3 regions of the Herbiconiux sp. FW305-C-125 genome follow, and region 1 is predicted to be linked to each of the others. Evidence: predicted binding sites of a transcription regulator. Region 1 holds the regulator's gene; each other region holds the start of a gene.

Region 1 (5,380 bases):
GAGCACCACGACCTTCGTCACAGCGCGCCCTTCGTCGAGGGCACGCCGGACACCAGCGGGTCGAGCGCCTTGGCCTGACGGAACGCGCGGGCGAACGCCTTGAACTCCGCCTCCGCGATGTGGTGCGCGTCGCGGCCCCCGAGCACGGTGACGTGCACCGTCAACCCGGCGTTGAACGCGATTGCCTCGAAGACGTGCCGCACCATCGACCCCGTGAAGTGGCCGCCGATCAGGTGGAACTCGAAACCGGCGGGCTCGCCGGTGTGAACGAGGAACGGCCGGCCGGAGATGTCGACGACGGCCTGGACGAGCGCTTCGTCGAGCGGCACGAGCGCGTCGCCGAAGCGCGAGATGCCCGACTTGTCGCCGAGCGCCTGGCGGATGGCCTGACCGAGCACGATCCCGGTGTCTTCGACGGTGTGGTGCACGTCGATGTGGGTGTCGCCCGTGGCCCGTACGGTGAGGTCGGTGAGCGAGTGCTTCGCGAACGCCGTGAGCAGGTGATCGAAGAACGGCACCGAGGTCTGGATGTCGGCCACGCCGGTTCCGTCGAGGTCGAGGGTGAGATCGATCGACGACTCGCTCGTCTCCCGCTGGAGGTGGGCGGTGCGGGGTTCTGTCATGGTCTCGATCCTACCGAGCAGCCGGTTGCGCCGACTCGCGGGCAGCGGCACCGGCGGTCAGCTCGCGCATGGCCTCGAGGAAGGCGGTGGTCTCGGCCGCGGTTCCCGCGCTCACCCGCAGGTGGTTCGGGATGCTGAGGTTGCGGATGATGATGCCGCGCTCGATGAGCCGGTCGAAGACCCACTCGGGGTCGTCGACCCCGCCGAAGAGCACGAAGTTCGAGGCGCTCGGCCACGGCTGGTAGCCGAGCTCGGTGAGGCCGGCGACGATGCGATCGCGTTGCCGCTTGATGTCGTCGACCATCGCGAGCATCTCGTCCGCGTGCGCCAGCGCCGCGACGGCGGCCGCCTGCGTGAGGGCCGACAGGTGGTACGGCAGACGGACGAGGCGCAGCGCATCCGTCACCGCCGGGTCGGCGGCCAGGTAGCCCAAGCGCGCACCGGCGAAGGCGAAGGCCTTGCTCATGGTGCGCGAGACGATGAGGCGCGGCCGGCCCTCGAGGAGGGTGAGCGCGGAGGGCTCGTCGGCCGGGGTGAACTCGGCGTAGGCCTCGTCGACCACCACCATGCCCTCGGTCGCGTCGTAGGCGGCGGCGATCGTATCGAGGCCGAGCGCGGTGCCGGTGGGGTTGTTCGGCGAGCAGAAGAAGACGATGTCGGGGCTGGTGCGCTCGATCCAGTCCACCGCGGTGGCGGGCGTGATCTCGAAATCGGCGTCGCGCTCCCCCGCGATCCAGCGGGTGCCGGTGGCCGACGCGATGATGGAGTGCATGGAATAGGTGGGCGGGAAGCCGAGCACCGACCGGCCCGGGCCGCCGAAGGCCATGAGGATCTGCTGCAGCACCTCGTTGGAACCGTTGGCCGCCCAGATGTTCTCACGGATGAGCCCGTTGCCGAGGTACACGGCGAGGGAGTCGCGCAGGGCGGTGAACTCGCGGTCGGGGTAGCGGTTGACCGTGAGCAGCTCGCGCGCGATGGCCTCGATGATGTCGCGGGCGACGTCTTCGGGAATGGGGTGCGTGTTCTCGTTGACGTTGAGCTCGACCGGAAGGTGCAGGTGGGGAGCGCCGTAGGGCTCGAGACCGCGCAGGTCGTCTCGGATGGGCAGCTCGTCGAGGGAAGTCACCCGAAATATTCTACGGGCCCGCGCGCGCCGCCTCCGCGCCCGGTCGATCGGTCTCAGTCGGCGAGGTCGGCCGGGATGGCGATGCGCTGGCCGGGCTGAACCGCCGACTCGTGCAGCTGGTTGAGGCTCATGATTTCGGCGATGACGTCGCGCGGGTCGGCCTCGGGTGCGATGGTCTCGGCGATGCCCCACAGGCTCTGACCGGCCTGCACCGTGAGGTAGTCGAAGTCGGCGGTGCCGGCGCTCCCGGTGGCGATGGCGGAGCCGCCGCTGAACATGGCGAGCAGGCCGAGTACGGCGATGACGGGCAGTGTGATGACCACGGCGAGCACCTTGCGGCCGCGCGCCGTGATGCGCAGGCGCGTGGACGGAGCAGTGGTAACCAGGCGGGGTGCTGCAATGCTCATGATTTCCTCCGGGTACGAAGTTATGTTCCGAATGTATATTCGATTTTCGGTCTCGTCAAGTCGAAATCAAGGCCTGCGTCCGCGACACACTCGAATTCATGTACGTTTCCGAGCAGTTCTCGGATACAGTTTCGATCGACAGGAGAACTCAATCACCAGCCACCGACATTGAGACGGGGCGGGACATCCGGAGCATCCAGAAAGCAGGTAGACGTGGCGAACGACGCGGGCCGCACCCGGCGGCGCAAGAGCCTCAGCGACAAGCAGCTCGCCATCCTCGACGTCATCCAGCGCTCGGTCGTGGCGCGCGGGTACCCGCCGAGCATGCGCGAGATCGGCGACGCCGTCGGGCTCTCCTCACTCTCGAGCGTGACGCACCAGCTGAACCAGCTCGAGCTCAGCGGCTACCTCCGGCGCGACCCGAACCGTCCGCGGGCGATGGAGGTGCTGATCGACATCCCGGGGTCGGATGCGAATCCCGGGCCCGACATCGACTCCGCACCGCCCGTGGGCGACGCGACCCTGGTGCCACTCGTCGGCCGCATCGCGGCGGGCATCCCGATCACCGCAGAGCAGCAGGTCGACGAGGTCTTCCCTCTCCCCCGGCAGCTCGTGGGCAACGGCGACCTGTTCATGCTGAAGGTGGTCGGCGAGTCGATGATCGATGCCGCCATCTGTGACGGCGACTGGGTGGTGGTGCGGCAGCAGGCCACCGCCGAGAACGGCGACATCGTGGCCGCCATGCTCGACGAGGAGGCCACCGTCAAGGTGTTCCGGCAGCGCGACGGCCACACCTGGCTGCTCCCCCGCAACAGCAACTTCGAGCCGATCCTCGGCGACTACGCCACCGTGCTCGGCAAAGTGGTCGCGGTGCTCCGCGCCGTCTGAGCCGCGGGCCCTTCAGAGACGCGAACGTCGCGCCATCCGCGCCGCCAGGGCGGCCGGATGGCGCGACGTTTGCGTTGTCGAGCGACTACGCGGAGGTGGCGACGCGCTCGCGCACGGCGCGGGTGGCGGCCAGCACGTTGCGCAGCGACGCGACCGTCTCGTCGTAGCCGCGGGTCTTGAGCCCGCAGTCGGGGTTCACCCAGACCTGGCGCTCCGGGATTCCGGCGAGCGCCTTCTCCAGGAGTTCGGTGACCTCCTCGACCGAGGGCACGCGCGGCGAGTGGATGTCGTAGACCCCGGGGCCGACGCCGTGGTCGAAGCCGCTCGACTCGATGTCGTGCACGACCTCCATGCGCGAGCGGGCCGCCTCGATGGAGGTCACGTCGGCGTCGAGGTTGCGGATCGCGTCGATCACGACGCCGAACTCCGAGTAACAGAGGTGCGTGTGGATCTGCGTCGCCGCCCCGACCCCCGACGTCGCCAGCTTGAACGCCCCGACCGACCAGTCGAGGTAGGCGGGCTGGTCGCGCTTCTTGAGCGGCAGCAGTTCGCGGAGCGCGGGCTCGTCGACCTGCACGATGCCGATGCCGGCCTCCTCGAGGTCGTGGATCTCGTCCCGGAGAGCGAAGGCGACCTGCCGCGCGGTCTCGCCGAGCGGCTGGTCGTCGCGCACGAACGACCAGGCGAGGATGGTGACCGGGCCGGTGAGCATCCCCTTCACCGGCTTGGCGGTCAGGCTCTGGGTGAACACCGACCAGTCGACCGTGATGGGAGCCGGCCGGGACACGTCACCCCAGAGGATCGAGGGCCGAGTGCAACGGCTGCCGTAGGACTGCACCCAACCGTGCTCGGTCACCGCGAAACCGTCGAGGTGCTCGGCGAAGTACTGCACCATGTCGTTGCGCTCCGGCTCGCCGTGCACCAGCACGTCGAGCCCGATCTCCTCCTGCAGCTGCACCACGCGGCGGATCTCGTCGCGCATCAGTGCCGTGTAGTCCTCCTGCGTGAGCTCGCCCTTCAGCAGGCGGGCGCGGGCGCGACGGATGTCGCCGGTCTGCGGGAACGACCCGATCGTGGTGGTGGGGAGCAGGGGCAGGCCGAGCGCCGCATCCTGAGCCGCGAGGCGGTCGGCGTAGCTGTCGCGGGTGAAGTCGCCACCCGTCAGAGCCGCCTCCCGGGCACGCACCGCTCCGTCGCGCACACCGGGTGCGGCGAGGCGATCGGCGAGCGCCGCGGTCGCCGCCGCGAGCTCGTCCTCGATCGCGACGCGGCCGCCGCTCAGGCCGTGCGCGAGCGTGGCGATCTGCTGCACCTTCTGGTCGGCGAAGGCGAGCCAGGAGACCAGGCGCGGGTCGAGCTTCGACTCGTCGGCGACGTCGTGCGGCAGGTGGAAGAGCGAGGTCGACGACGACACCGACACGTTGAAGGTGAACGCCCCCAGCGCCTCGAGCTTCGCGTAGGCGCCCGCGAGATCGCCGCGCCAGATGTTGTGACCGTCGATCACGCCGCCCACCAGCACGGTCTCGCCGAGGTGGCCGAGCGCGGGGTCGAGGGCATCGGGCAGTTCGCCGCGCACGAGGTCGAGGCCGATCGCCTCGACGCCCGACTCGACGAGCACCGGCAGGGCGTCGTCCAGGCTGTTGTAGGCCGAAGCGACGAAGATCGAGGGCCGCTCACCCGTCGTCAGGGCCGCGTAGGCGGTGCGGAGCGCGTCGAGGGCATCCGCCCGGGGAATGTCGATGCTCTCGCTGACGAGCGCCGACTCGTCGAGCTGCACCCACTCGGCGCCGGCATCGGCGAGTTCTGCCAGCAGCCGCTGGTACACCGGCAGCAGGTCGGCGAGCCGGTCGAGCGGCCGGTACCCCTCCGGCGCGTCGTCGCTCGCCTTGCTGAGGAGGAGGAACGTCACCGGGCCGACGATGGCCGGGCGGGTGAGGTAGCCCTCGGCCTTGGCCTCGAGGAATTCGTCGAGAAGCCGCCGACTCGCGAGCGAGAACCCGGTCTCCGGCCCGATCTCGGGCACGAGGTAGTGGTAGTTCGTGTCGAACCACTTCGTCATCTCGAGCGGCGCCCGCGCGCCCTCGCCGCGGGCGATGGTGAAGTAGCCGGCGAGATCGATGCGGCCCTCCGCATCGACGAGGTCGGCGAACCGAGCCGGCACGGCGCCCACCGTCACCGCTGCGTCGAGCACCTGGTCGTAGTAGGAGAAGCTCTCCGGGATCGACGAGTCGCTCTGCCCGAGCCCCAGCTCGACCAGGCGGGCACGCGTCGCCGAGCGCAGGCTCGCGGCGGTCGCCTCGAGTTCGTCGGCATCGATCGTGCCGGCCCAGAAGGCC
Region 2 (5,380 bases), on a different contig from region 1:
CTCGGCGACGTCGCGGAGCAGTGCCTTGCCGAGCTGGCGCATGGCCTTCGGGGTCATCTTGAGCTGCCCGTCGGAGCCGCGCTTCATCGTTCCCGAGTCGCGCAGGGCCTTCTCGAGTTGCTGCAGTGTTCGGGCATCCACCGCGGCCTCGGGCCCGAGTTGCCGGGCCAGCGCATCGAGGTCGAGGTCGTCCATGCGCGACCCGTCGTAGGACTGGGAGAGCTGCTCGGCGAGTTGATCGAGGTCGGCCAGGTCTTGGAAGACGCCCGTGCCGTCACCGAGCCCGAGACCTTCCTCGCCGTCGAGGCGCTCCGACCCGCCCCAGTTCTCGCCCGGCCGGAGCTCGCGCAGGTTGCCATCGAGTTCGGCGAGCGTCTGCATGAGCTCGGGCGACCCGAACGCTTGCTGGGCGAGCGCGTCGAGTTCGTCGCGCTGTTCCTGGGTCATGGAGTTGCGCATCCGCTGCGCCGCCGCTGCTCGCTGGGCGAGGGTGTCGAGCAGTTCGTCGATGGTCGACGGGTTCTCGGGGAAGTAGTCGCCGTGCTTCGCCATGAACTCGTCGAACTGCTCCTGCGTGTCGTCGCCGCGCTTGTGCGCCTCGAGCAGGGTGTTGAGGTCGCGCATCATCTCGGTGACGGCGGCCCGATCGGCGTCGGTGGCGTTCTCGAGCGCGTTCTTGAGGCCCGCGAACCGCTGGTCGAGCATCTCGCGCCCGAGGAGGTCTTTGATCTTCTCGAAGTCGGCGCGCGCCTCGCTGCTCTGCCAGTCGTAGCCGTTCAGCTCGCTCACGGCGGCCGCCGGCGACGCGGGGAGGTTGTCGAGCTGCATCTGGGCGAGGGCGCGGTCGCCCTCGTCCATGAGGGCATCGCGGGCGAGCTGCTTGCGCTCGGCGAGCACCGCGCGGTCGAGCAGCTGCTTCACCTCGCGCAGGGTGCCGTCGAGGTTGTGCTTCTGCGTGAGTTCGCGGCGGCGCTCGGCCACCCGGCCGGCGAGGTCGTCGAGCCCCTCCTGGTCGCGGCCGCCCCGGCGCAGGAACTCGCGGAGCGCCTGCTCGGGCGAGTAGCCCGCCATCACGTCTTCGCCGATGGCGTCGAGTGCCTCTTTCAGGTCGATCGGCGGGGCGAGCGGATCGGGCCCGTCGACGTACTTGCCGTACCGGGAGCCGCGCGTGAGCCGCCGGTTCGCCCTAGCCACGATCGCCCCCGTCGCCGTGCGTGCCGACCCTGCCGCCCCCCTCGCCGTGCGTGCCGTGCGTGCCGTGCGTGCCGGCCGCGCGAGATCGGAACGACGGAGAAACGGGCCGGATGTCGGGAACGACGGAGCCAGCCTCCGAGTTTGCCCCGCGCATCCGTCGTTCCGGCGCGCATCTGGCACCGGCATCACCGTCGCCGCCGCGCGGGTACGTGTACTCAGCCATAGATCGTCTCGCCGCCCGCGCTGTCTTTGCTGATCTTGCGGGAGAGGTAGAGGCCCTCGAGAGCGAGCTCGATCGCGCCGGCGCGTTCGCCGTCGTTGCGCGCGCCGAGCCGCTCGCAGATCTCGTCGTAGAGCTCCGACTCCCCGAGCGACGGCAACCCCGCGAGGAAGTCGCGCGCGGCCACCTGTTCACCGGTCGTGACCATCACGCCGCTCTCCAGCGCATCCACCAGCAGTGAGAAGTCGATGCCGCGGAAGTGGGAGCGCACGGTCTCGGCGGTGGCGGTGCGGAGCAGGTGGTCGAGGATCTCGTCTTCGCGCCCCTCCTCCCCCGACTCGAACTCGATCTTGCCGCCGAGCACGTCGACGGCCGTCTCGAGGTCGACCGGGCGGGCCACGGCCTCGGCTTCACCCTGCCGGGTGGCGCGGTGGATGGCCGCGGCCGCGATGGTCTCGGCGCCCGCGATGGCGAAGCGTGCGCTGACGCCGCTCCGCTGGTCGACGGCGCTGGATTCGCGGAGCGCGCGGGTGAAGCGGGCCAGGATCTCGACCAGGTAGTCAGGCACCTCGGCCACGAGCTCGGCCTCCTGCCGGATGACCGCCACCTCGTCGTCGAGCTCCGTGGGGTAGTGGGTGCGGATCTCGGCGCCGAACCGGTCTTTCAGCGGGGTGATGATGCGGCCGCGGTTCGTGTAGTCCTCGGGGTTGGCGCTCGCGACCACGAGCACGTCGAGCGGTAGCCGCAGCACGTAGCCGCGGATCTGGATGTCGCGCTCCTCCATCACGTTGAGCATGGCGACCTGGATGCGTTCGGCCAGGTCGGGCAACTCGTTGATGGCCACGATGCCGCGGTGGGAGCGCGGGATGAGGCCGAAGTGGATGGTCTCCGGGTCGCCGAGGCTCCGGCCCTCCGCCACCTTCATGGGGTCGACGTCGCCGATGAGGTCGGCGACGCTGGTGTCGGGGGTGGCGAGCTTCTCGACGTACCGTTCGTCGCGGTGGCGCCACGCGATGGGGAGGTCGTCGCCGAGTTCGGCCGCGCGGCGCCGGCTGACGCTGGTGATGGGGGAATACGGATGCTCGCCGAGCTCCGACCCGGCGATGACCGGTGACCATTCGTCGAGCAGCCCGCTCAGGGTGCGCAGCAGCCGCGTCTTGCCCTGGCCGCGCTCGCCGAGCAGCACCACGTCGTGCCCGGCGATGAGGGCGCGTTCGAGCTGGGGGATGACCGTGGATTCGAAGCCGTGCAGGCCCGGCCACGGGTCGCGGCCCTCGCGGAGGGCACTGAGCAGGTTGTCGCGGATCTCGGCGCGCAGGGACTTCTCGACGTGCCCGGAAGCCCGGAGTTCGCCGACCGTTTCGATGGTGGGTGGCATCACCTACGCAACGATACGCCGCGCATCCGGCACTGCTGTCGCTTCCAGCGAATCCCCATCTGCCAGCCGCTCGGGACTCGACATTCGAATCTATGTTCGATATAATCGAGTCATGCTCATCACACCCGCCTTCGCCTCTTCGACCGACGTCGTCGAGCCCGCAGACGTGGTGCCTCAGGTGTATTTCAACGCTCGCGAGACGCTGCTGTGGGGCATCGGTTCGGATGCCGATTCGGTGGCGGTGCTGCAACGGCGGCAGGCCATCCTCGAGGCGGGGTCGGTACGGCGGCTCGCGGCAGCTGCTCGCAAGTCCGACAGCCTGGCGCGACTGCCCGGCGGCTCGCTCGAATTCGCCCGGCGTTCCCTGGTGGCCGAGGTCGCCACGACCTTGCTCATCTCGGAGGGCGCAGCCGCATTGCGTATCGATGAGGCCGAGGTTCTGTGCGGTTCGTTGCCGCTCACCCTCGAGGCACTGAGCCGTGGCGACATCAGCTACCAGCACGCACGGGCGGTGGTTCGCCAGGCGCGGTCGTTGCCCGAAGCCGTCCGGGGCGAGTTCGAGGTCGTGGCACTCGCCCGGGCGGCCTCCCAGACCAGCGCGCAGCTCTCGGCCCACGCCCGTGCGGTGCGGGAGCGGATGCACCCCGACTCCATCGACCGGCGCCACCGCGAGGCGCGGGACGAGCGCGCGGTGTGGGTCGAGAACGAGCGCGACGGCATGGCCACCCTGGTGTGTCACCTTCCCGCGGTGTCGGCGTTCGCGATCGACGACACCCTCGATCAACTCGCCCGGTCGCTCCGTGCCCCCGATGAGACGCGCACCCATGCGCAGCTCCGGGCCGACGGCCTCGCCGAGCTGCTCCTGCACCGAGACGGCGACACCGCGGCGCGTGCACGCGGCATCCGGGCGAACATCGTGGTCACGGTGCCGGCGCTGACGCTCCTCGGTCGCTCCGACGAAGCCGCCGAGCTGCAGGGCTACGGGCCGATCGATCACGAGACGAGCCGTCGTCTGGCGGCGGGCGCGGATTCGTGGCTGCGCATCCTCACCCATCCGGTCACCCGCCAGCGCCTCTCGGTCGGCCGTGAGCGCTACAAAGTGCCCGCCGATCTGCGCACCGCTGTCGTTCTCGACGACGTGACCTGTCGCTTCCCCGGTTGCATCCGCCGGGCCGACCGCTGCGACCTCGACCACACCCGCGACTGGGCTCACGCCGGCGAAACGAGCCTCGAGAACCTCTCGGCGCTCTGCCGCCGCCACCACACCCTGAAGCACCAGACGGAGTGGCGGGTTCGGCCCGGTCCAGCGCGTTCACTGGTGTGGACCTCCCCCGCGGGCGCCCGTCATGCCACCGCACCGCCCGATCACACTGCCGCACCACGCCCCGGCCGCGCTCTCGACAACGTGCCAGCGCGCCCTGGCGCTCGCGCTCGCGCCCGCCCCAGCCTTCCCGACGACCCACCGTTCTGAGCTCCCGGGGTGCCGAGTTGAGCCGCTGGGGGCGGCAGAGCAGAAGCGATATGGGAAGGTCGACTATGCGCCAGCGCGACGAGCCGGACGGGTGCAGGCTGGGCGGGGACACGCCGGACGGGCATGCCGGGCGAAAGCACAGCGGTCGGAGGCACAACGGTCGGAGGCACAACGGTCGGGAACAGACCCGCCGACAACACAAGCATGTAGAACCGACCCATGCAGAACAGACCTATCCAGAACAGACCTATCCAGAACAGACCTATCCAGAACAGACCTATCCAGAACAGACCCACCCAGAACGCAACCGCCGAGAACAGACTCACCGAGAACATGCCGGAGGACAGCACGATGGAGCAGCTGCAGATGTACCAGATCGGTCTCGCCGAGGTCGATGGAGAAGTCGTGCGCGAACCCGGTCGGCCGCTCATCGACCTGGCGCGCGAGCGGGAGTGCGAGATCGACACGGGGTCGGCGGCCGATGCGCCGGACTCCGGCTGGCGCCTTCTCGTGCGGCACGACGCGGGGGTGCTGTTCGGTGCGCCGAACCCCGCCGATCCGACGATCTGGCGGGTCGCTCATCTTGACCGGAATGGCGATGGCCGGACCGTGCTGCGGGTTCACCCCGATCCGATGCGGCTGCGACCGGGTCGCGCGGAGCGGCGCAGGGGGCTCGAACTGCGCTGGCCGGCCGTTGCACGCGACCCTGCCGTAGGCACGTTGTTCTCCATCGACGTGGTGAACACCGGCGACCGACGATGGGTTCCGGACGGCGACGGGCAGCGGGTGATCGGAGTGTTCACCACGCCCGGGAACCCGGACTTCTCGTTCGGATGGGCGAGCGTCGGCCGCGAGACCGGCGTGCCTCTCGACCCCGGCGAATACGCCCGAGTGCCCGTCATCATCGACCCGGCATCCTGGAATGGCCTCTCGCCGGGCAGGTACGACCTCCGTGCCTTGCTCATCGATCTCGGTCTCTCGGCTGCGGAGCCGCTGAGCGTTGAATTGACCGACGACATGATCGCCGCACATCGCGTCGCACCCCGCCGGCACTCCCCGCTCGAGCGCCGCCGCCAGACCGAATTCGAGATCGACCGGCTTCGTGCTCAACTCGCCG
Region 3 (5,380 bases), on a different contig from region 1:
TGGCGAGGAGCTGCTCGTGGTCGACCGTCGCGGTCCAGCGGAACTCGGCGTGGGCGTCGCGGGTGAGCGGCGGCCCGACCGGGGGAGTGATGCTGTCGTACTTCTCGGCCGCCGAGGCGCCCATGATGCCGCTCAGTCGGTGCACCCAGTCGATCGAGTCGTCGCGGATGTTCCACACCAGCGCCAGCACGCCGCCCGGACGCAGGATGCGCGCCGCCTCCCGCGAGGCGGCCTCGACGTCGACCCAGTGCCAGGCCTGGGCGACGGTCACGACGTCGGCGGAGTCGTCGCCGAGCGGGATGCTCTCGGCCGTGCCATCGAGCGCGAGCACGCCGGGAAGATTGGCGGCGAGGCGGGCACGCATCTGCGCATCCGGTTCGACCGCGGTGACGGATGCGACGCGGCCGACGAGCCCGGTGGTGAACTTGCCCGTGCCGGCACCCACGTCGACGACGTCGGGCAGAGCGCCGTCGTCCGTCGCGGCCCGGGAGAGCAGCCACTCCACCGCATCGAGGGGATAGCTCGGGCGCCCACGGTCGTAGGCAGCGGCTTCGCCCCCGAACGACAGCGCGTGCGACGTGTCTCTGGCCATGTGCCCATCTTCCTCCATCCCGTGGGGCGTGCTGCGCGATCTCGTGGGGCGTGCTGCGCGATCCCCCGGGGGGCGCCTGCATCGCTCGTCGCGGGCTTCCTTATTTCCGCGTTCCGTGCTTTCCGCAGCCCGGGTGGCGCGGGTTTCCTGGGTGGCGGGTGGCGCGGGTTTCCTGGATGGCGGGTGGCGCAGGTTTCCTGCGTGGCGCGTGGCGCGTGCCTGCTGCGTTCCGCATGGCGCGGTTCCTGCCGCGCGCATGGCGCGTTTGGTGCGGTCTGCTCGACGCTGCGGTCGCTCCTGGGCATGCGTGGCGGGCCCGACGTGACAGCGGGAGAGGTGAGGCGCGCTTGTTTGCCTGATATCCGCTCGCTCAAAGATGCCCCCGTCCTGCGTGGCCGGAGTGTGCTTCGGCGCGTCTTGGCGCCGGACGGGTGGCCGGGCGCGTCAGAAGGGGGGTTCATCGGGGAGGGGTTGCGGTTGTCGGCGCGGGACGTTGCCGGGTGGGCGGTTCGGGGTGGTGACCGCCCGATGTGGTCGGCGGTGGTCGGGCGGGCGCGTGGTGTACCGCGCGCCAGACGGCGCCCTCCAGTGCAATGCCCGCCTGTCACCGGCTTCCACCTGCCAGTCCGATTGATGTTTGAGGGTGTGATGTCGGCGGCAGAGCGCTGCCAGGTTATCGAGGCTGGTCTCACCGCCCTGCGCCCAATCGGTGGTGTGATCGAGATCGCAGCGATCAGCCCGGCGGCGGCAGCCGGGGAAGCGGCAGGTCTCGTCGTCGAGCACGACCGCCGCTCGGAGGTCTGCAGGCACTTTGTAGTGCTCGCGACCCACGCTGAGTCGTTGACCGGTGATCGGGTCGGACAGGATGCGGGTGAACGACGGTGCCCCCGCCGCGAGCCGCAGTGTGGTCTCGATGTCGATCGGGCCGTAGCCGAGAAGCTCGCCGGGCTCGTCGGAACGGCCGAGGAGCGTCATGACCGGCACGGTCACTGCGACGTTCGCGCGGATGCCCCGTGCGCGCGCTGCTGTCTCGCCATCTCGGTGCAGTAGCAGGTCGACGAGACCGTCAGCGCGAAGTTGCGCATGGGTCCGAGTCTCCTCCGGCGAGTGCAGTGCGCGAGCGAGCTGGTCGATGGTGTCGTCGATGGCGAACGCCGATGCTGCGGGCAGATGACAGACGACCGAGGCCATTCCGTCGTGCTCGTTCTCGATCCACACGGCGCGCTCTTCGCGCGCCTCGCGGTGGCGCACCTCGATGGTCTCCGGATGCATCCGCTCGCGCAGCAGTCGCGAACGCCCGGCGAGCTGGGCGGGAGTGAGAGAGACGGCCTCGACCAGAGCGGCGTTCTCGAATTCGCCGCTCGCGCCGACGGGGAGCGATCGCGCTTCGCGCACGATCGCTTGTGCGTGCTGGTACCCAATGTCGCCACGCGCCAACGCCGACAGTGTTGCCGGGAGGACACTGCTGAGCACTTCGGCTTCGTCGATTCGCCGGGCCGCCGTCGACTCGGGAATCTTCAAAGTAGCGGCGACTTCGGCCACCAAAGATCTCCTCGAATGCTGCAGCGAACCGCCGGGCAGGCCGGCGAGCTGATCGGCCTTGCTGGCCGCTGCAGCGAGCAGCTCGACCGCCTTCGCCTCGAGTGCCGCCTGCTCCCGACGGATGACCGCCACTGCTGCGGCATCGGCGCCGATGCCGCGCGCGAGCGCCTGCCGGGACTGCGCGGAGGCAGGCAACGCGTCGGCGGCGGGGACGTCGCCGGTGGAATTGATTCGGAAAGAAATTTGACTTTTCATGAGCTTAGCTCAATCATATATCGAACATAGTTTCGAATCAAGCAATCGGGCCACCGCTACCTCATGCGGCATACGGGCCGCGGAGAGGGTGTAACAGTGAGTCGTTCACAGGTGGATCATTGCATCGGCGATGCGCGTGCCGAGGAGGACGGCGGTGAGCGCCGGGCCACGCCGCGGCACAGTCGGCACGATCGACGTGTCCACCACCCGCAATGCCGTTGTGCCTTGCACCCGTCCTTGTTGGTCGACCACGGCTCCTGGGTCGCCGGCGGCACCCATGCGCGCGCTCCCGCAGAGGTGGATGGCCGTGCCGAGGTTCTGTTGCACCCAGCGATCGAGCGTCGCGTCGTCCGAAAGCGTCGCCGCGTCGATGTTCGACAGCCCTTCAGAGACCGCGCCAAAGGCCCGGGACTGGAGCAGGTGAGCTGTGCGGCGCACCGCCTGGCGCATTTTCGCGCGATCCTCCGCTGTTGCGAGGTAGTCGTAGTCGATGCGCGGTGGAGCGGAAGGGTCATTCGATGTCAGCCGGATGCGTCCGCGCGATTGTGCGGTCTGCAGCGCCACGAGCACGGCGAGATCGGGAGAGGGGGATGGCCCCCCGGTCAGCAGGGTGTGCATCGGCCTGAGCAGCGGTATGGCCTCGAACTCGCCACCGCCGTCGAGAGCCGCATTGAGCGTGCTTTCCATCGCCGTCTCGTGGGGCTGAGGAGCCACATCCGCGCGCGGTCGCCAGGTGAGCTGCACCTGCGGATGGTCGCTGAAGCCCACACCGACACCGGGAGCATCGGCCACCACCGGAATCCCGAGCGCCTCGAGCTCGAGGCGCGGGCCGATCCCCGAGCGCAGGAGCAGGGTGGGGGACATGATGCTCCCGGCGGCGAGCACGACCTCCCGCCCGCGAGCCACTGCCTCCCGCCCGCGAGCCACTGCCTCCCGCCCGGCGGTCGGTGCGAGCTCCACGCCAACGGCGCGAGTGCCTTCGAAGAGGATGCGGCTCACCGACGTGTTCGCTCGCACCTCCAATCCGGGGTGGTCGGCAAGGGGGAGAAGGTAGGCGAGGGCGGTGTTCCAACGGACGCCGTCGCGGACGTTCATCGGGAGGGGTCCGTGGCCGGGCGGCTGCTCGCCGTTCTTGTCGGGTTCGTCGGCGTATCCCGCGGCCGAGGCCGCGGCCGCGAATGCGGCGGTGACGGGGTGGGCGGGTTTGCGAGGCGCTGGACGGAGCGCCCTCTGTGGGTGTCCGTCGGGAGACGCGACCTCGGATTCGGCGGCCGAGGACGCCGCGCGCCCGGGCGCGAGCGCGGGACGCGAGACCGGCATCGGGCCGGCCGTGCCGTGGAGGGCGGATGCCGGGAAGTCGACGTCGGTCTCCAGATCGCGGAGGAACGGCAGGCAGGCCTCGTAGCTCCACTCGGGGTTGCCCGCGGCCACCCAGTCGTCGAAATCGGCGCGACGCGGACGCACGAAGTAGGCGCCGTTGATCGTGGTCGACCCGCCGGCGATCCTGCCGCGGGCAATCGAGTAGGGACGACTCGGGGTGAGATGCGCGTCGAATGCCCAATTGTCCGGATGCGCGGGGTCGGCCCCCCGGATCGTACCCGCGTCGAGCAGGTCCGCCGGCATCCCGGCGGCGGTCTCGGGCACCGGCCCTGCCTCGACCAGCAGCACCCGCTTCCCGCCCGACACGAGCGCGGCCGCCAGAGGGGCACCCGCCCCGCCGGCACCCACCACGATCACGTCGTACTCGGGCTCGTCCGGTGGTGTCATGCCTAGAGAGCAGTGCGCGGATCGAAGGTGGTGCCGAGCATCCGGATGGCGGAGTCGAGCAGCTTGGCGAGGTCGGCGTCGTCGTGCTTCAGCCACTGCTCGTAGGCCGACAGCGACACCGCGAGGTACGCCCAGGCGATCGCCTGTGGCTGCAGGCCGTCCTCGGGCACGCCGAGGCGGGAGGCCGCGAACTCCGCCACCACCTGCCGCCAGGAGGCATACCGCAGAGTCGAATGCGCCACCAGCGTCGGCACGTTCAGCAGCAGAGCCATGCGCTGCCGGTGGTAGGGCACCTCCTCGGGTGGGAAGCGGTTGAACTCGATCACCGCCTGCCGAAGGGCCTCCGCCAAGGGCAACGACGCGGGAAGGGACTGGAGGTACGCCCGCATCCGGTCGAGCAGCAGTTCGAACTCGCCCCACGGCAGATCGTTCTTCGACGGGAAGTAGCGAAAGAAGGTGCGGCGCCCGATTCCGGCTCGCGCGGCGATCTCATCGATGGTGGTCTCATCGAAGCCGTGCTCGACGAACAGTTGCAGCGCGATGTGACTGAGCTCGGCCTGCGAAGTCGAGGGGGCGCGACCGAGGCGGGGCGGCTCGCCCGCGCGGGCCGACGAGTCGAGGCTCATCGATTCCCCTCCATTCGGCGTTCGGTCTTCCATTCGGCACTCGGTGTCATTAGTATCGTCTTCATCACAGTAATTCGACGAAGAAGACGATTACGACCATGAGGAGAATCCCATGAGTACACGTGAACCCGCTGTTCCCACGCCCGAGTCGAGCGCGCTGATCGAAGCCGATTCGCTGGTCGAAGAGGTCTCGATCGACGGTATGTGCGGCGTCTACTGAGCCGGCCATGACCGCGCCCGATTCTACCGCTCCGGATCTCGACAGCGCGTGGGATCTGCACCCACAGGTCTCGGTCCGACCGGAGCCGTTCGGTGCTCTGCTCTACCACTTCGGCACCCGCAAGCTGTCGTTCCTGAAAGACCGAGCCCTGCTCGCAGCGGTGCAGTCGCTCGCCACCGCCCCGTCGGTCCGAGCCGCGTTCGAGAGCGCCGGAATCGGCGCTGCCGACGTTCCCCGCTATCAATCCGCTCTCGGCACGCTCGCCGCGTCGTCGATGGTGATCGAGAGGAAGCAATGACGATCCTGGATGCGCCACCCACGGGTACGGCAGCCGCCACCGCTCGGGCGACTCCCGCCGCACCGGTCAAGACGCAGCGG

What was found. Region 1 encodes LexA, which represses DNA repair genes until DNA is damaged. Its sites were predicted from a motif close to TCGAACANNTGTTCGA; they were not measured.
Region 2: AC3WLB_RS06435 (HNH endonuclease signature motif containing protein) is a predicted target of LexA. The motif match lies at 2,877-2,892, and genes of this name have one in related genera.
Region 3: AC3WLB_RS14035 (HNH endonuclease signature motif containing protein) is a predicted target of LexA. The motif match lies at 2,410-2,425, and genes of this name have one in related genera.

Annotation. Positions count from the first base shown of each region.
Region 1 covers NZ_JBYSYO010000003.1:59,992-65,371, forward strand. Annotated here, with positions in the region: gene hisH (imidazole glycerol phosphate synthase subunit HisH) at 1-21, opposite strand, end outside; gene hisB (imidazoleglycerol-phosphate dehydratase HisB) at 18-623, opposite strand; gene AC3WLB_RS10620 (histidinol-phosphate transaminase) at 634-1,749, opposite strand; gene AC3WLB_RS10625 (LysM peptidoglycan-binding domain-containing protein) at 1,803-2,156, opposite strand; gene lexA (transcriptional repressor LexA) at 2,370-3,044, shown strand; gene metE (5-methyltetrahydropteroyltriglutamate--homocysteine S-methyltransferase) at 3,130-5,380, opposite strand, start outside.
Region 2 covers NZ_JBYSYO010000001.1:1,248,303-1,253,682, forward strand. Annotated here, with positions in the region: gene AC3WLB_RS06425 (vWA domain-containing protein) at 1-1,194, opposite strand, end outside; gene AC3WLB_RS06430 (magnesium chelatase ATPase subunit I) at 1,410-2,792, opposite strand; gene AC3WLB_RS06435 (HNH endonuclease signature motif containing protein) at 2,905-4,263, shown strand; partial or broken gene AC3WLB_RS06440 (pentapeptide repeat-containing protein) at 4,355-4,546, shown strand; gene AC3WLB_RS06445 (hypothetical protein) at 4,597-5,380, shown strand, end outside.
Region 3 covers NZ_JBYSYO010000005.1:103,882-109,261, forward strand. Annotated here, with positions in the region: gene AC3WLB_RS14030 (class I SAM-dependent methyltransferase) at 1-592, opposite strand, end outside; gene AC3WLB_RS14035 (HNH endonuclease signature motif containing protein) at 1,037-2,389, opposite strand; gene AC3WLB_RS14040 (GMC family oxidoreductase N-terminal domain-containing protein) at 2,495-4,156, opposite strand; gene mftR (mycofactocin system transcriptional regulator MftR) at 4,159-4,782, opposite strand; gene mftA (mycofactocin precursor MftA) at 4,895-5,002, shown strand; gene mftB (mycofactocin biosynthesis chaperone MftB) at 5,010-5,300, shown strand; gene mftC (mycofactocin radical SAM maturase) at 5,297-5,380, shown strand, end outside.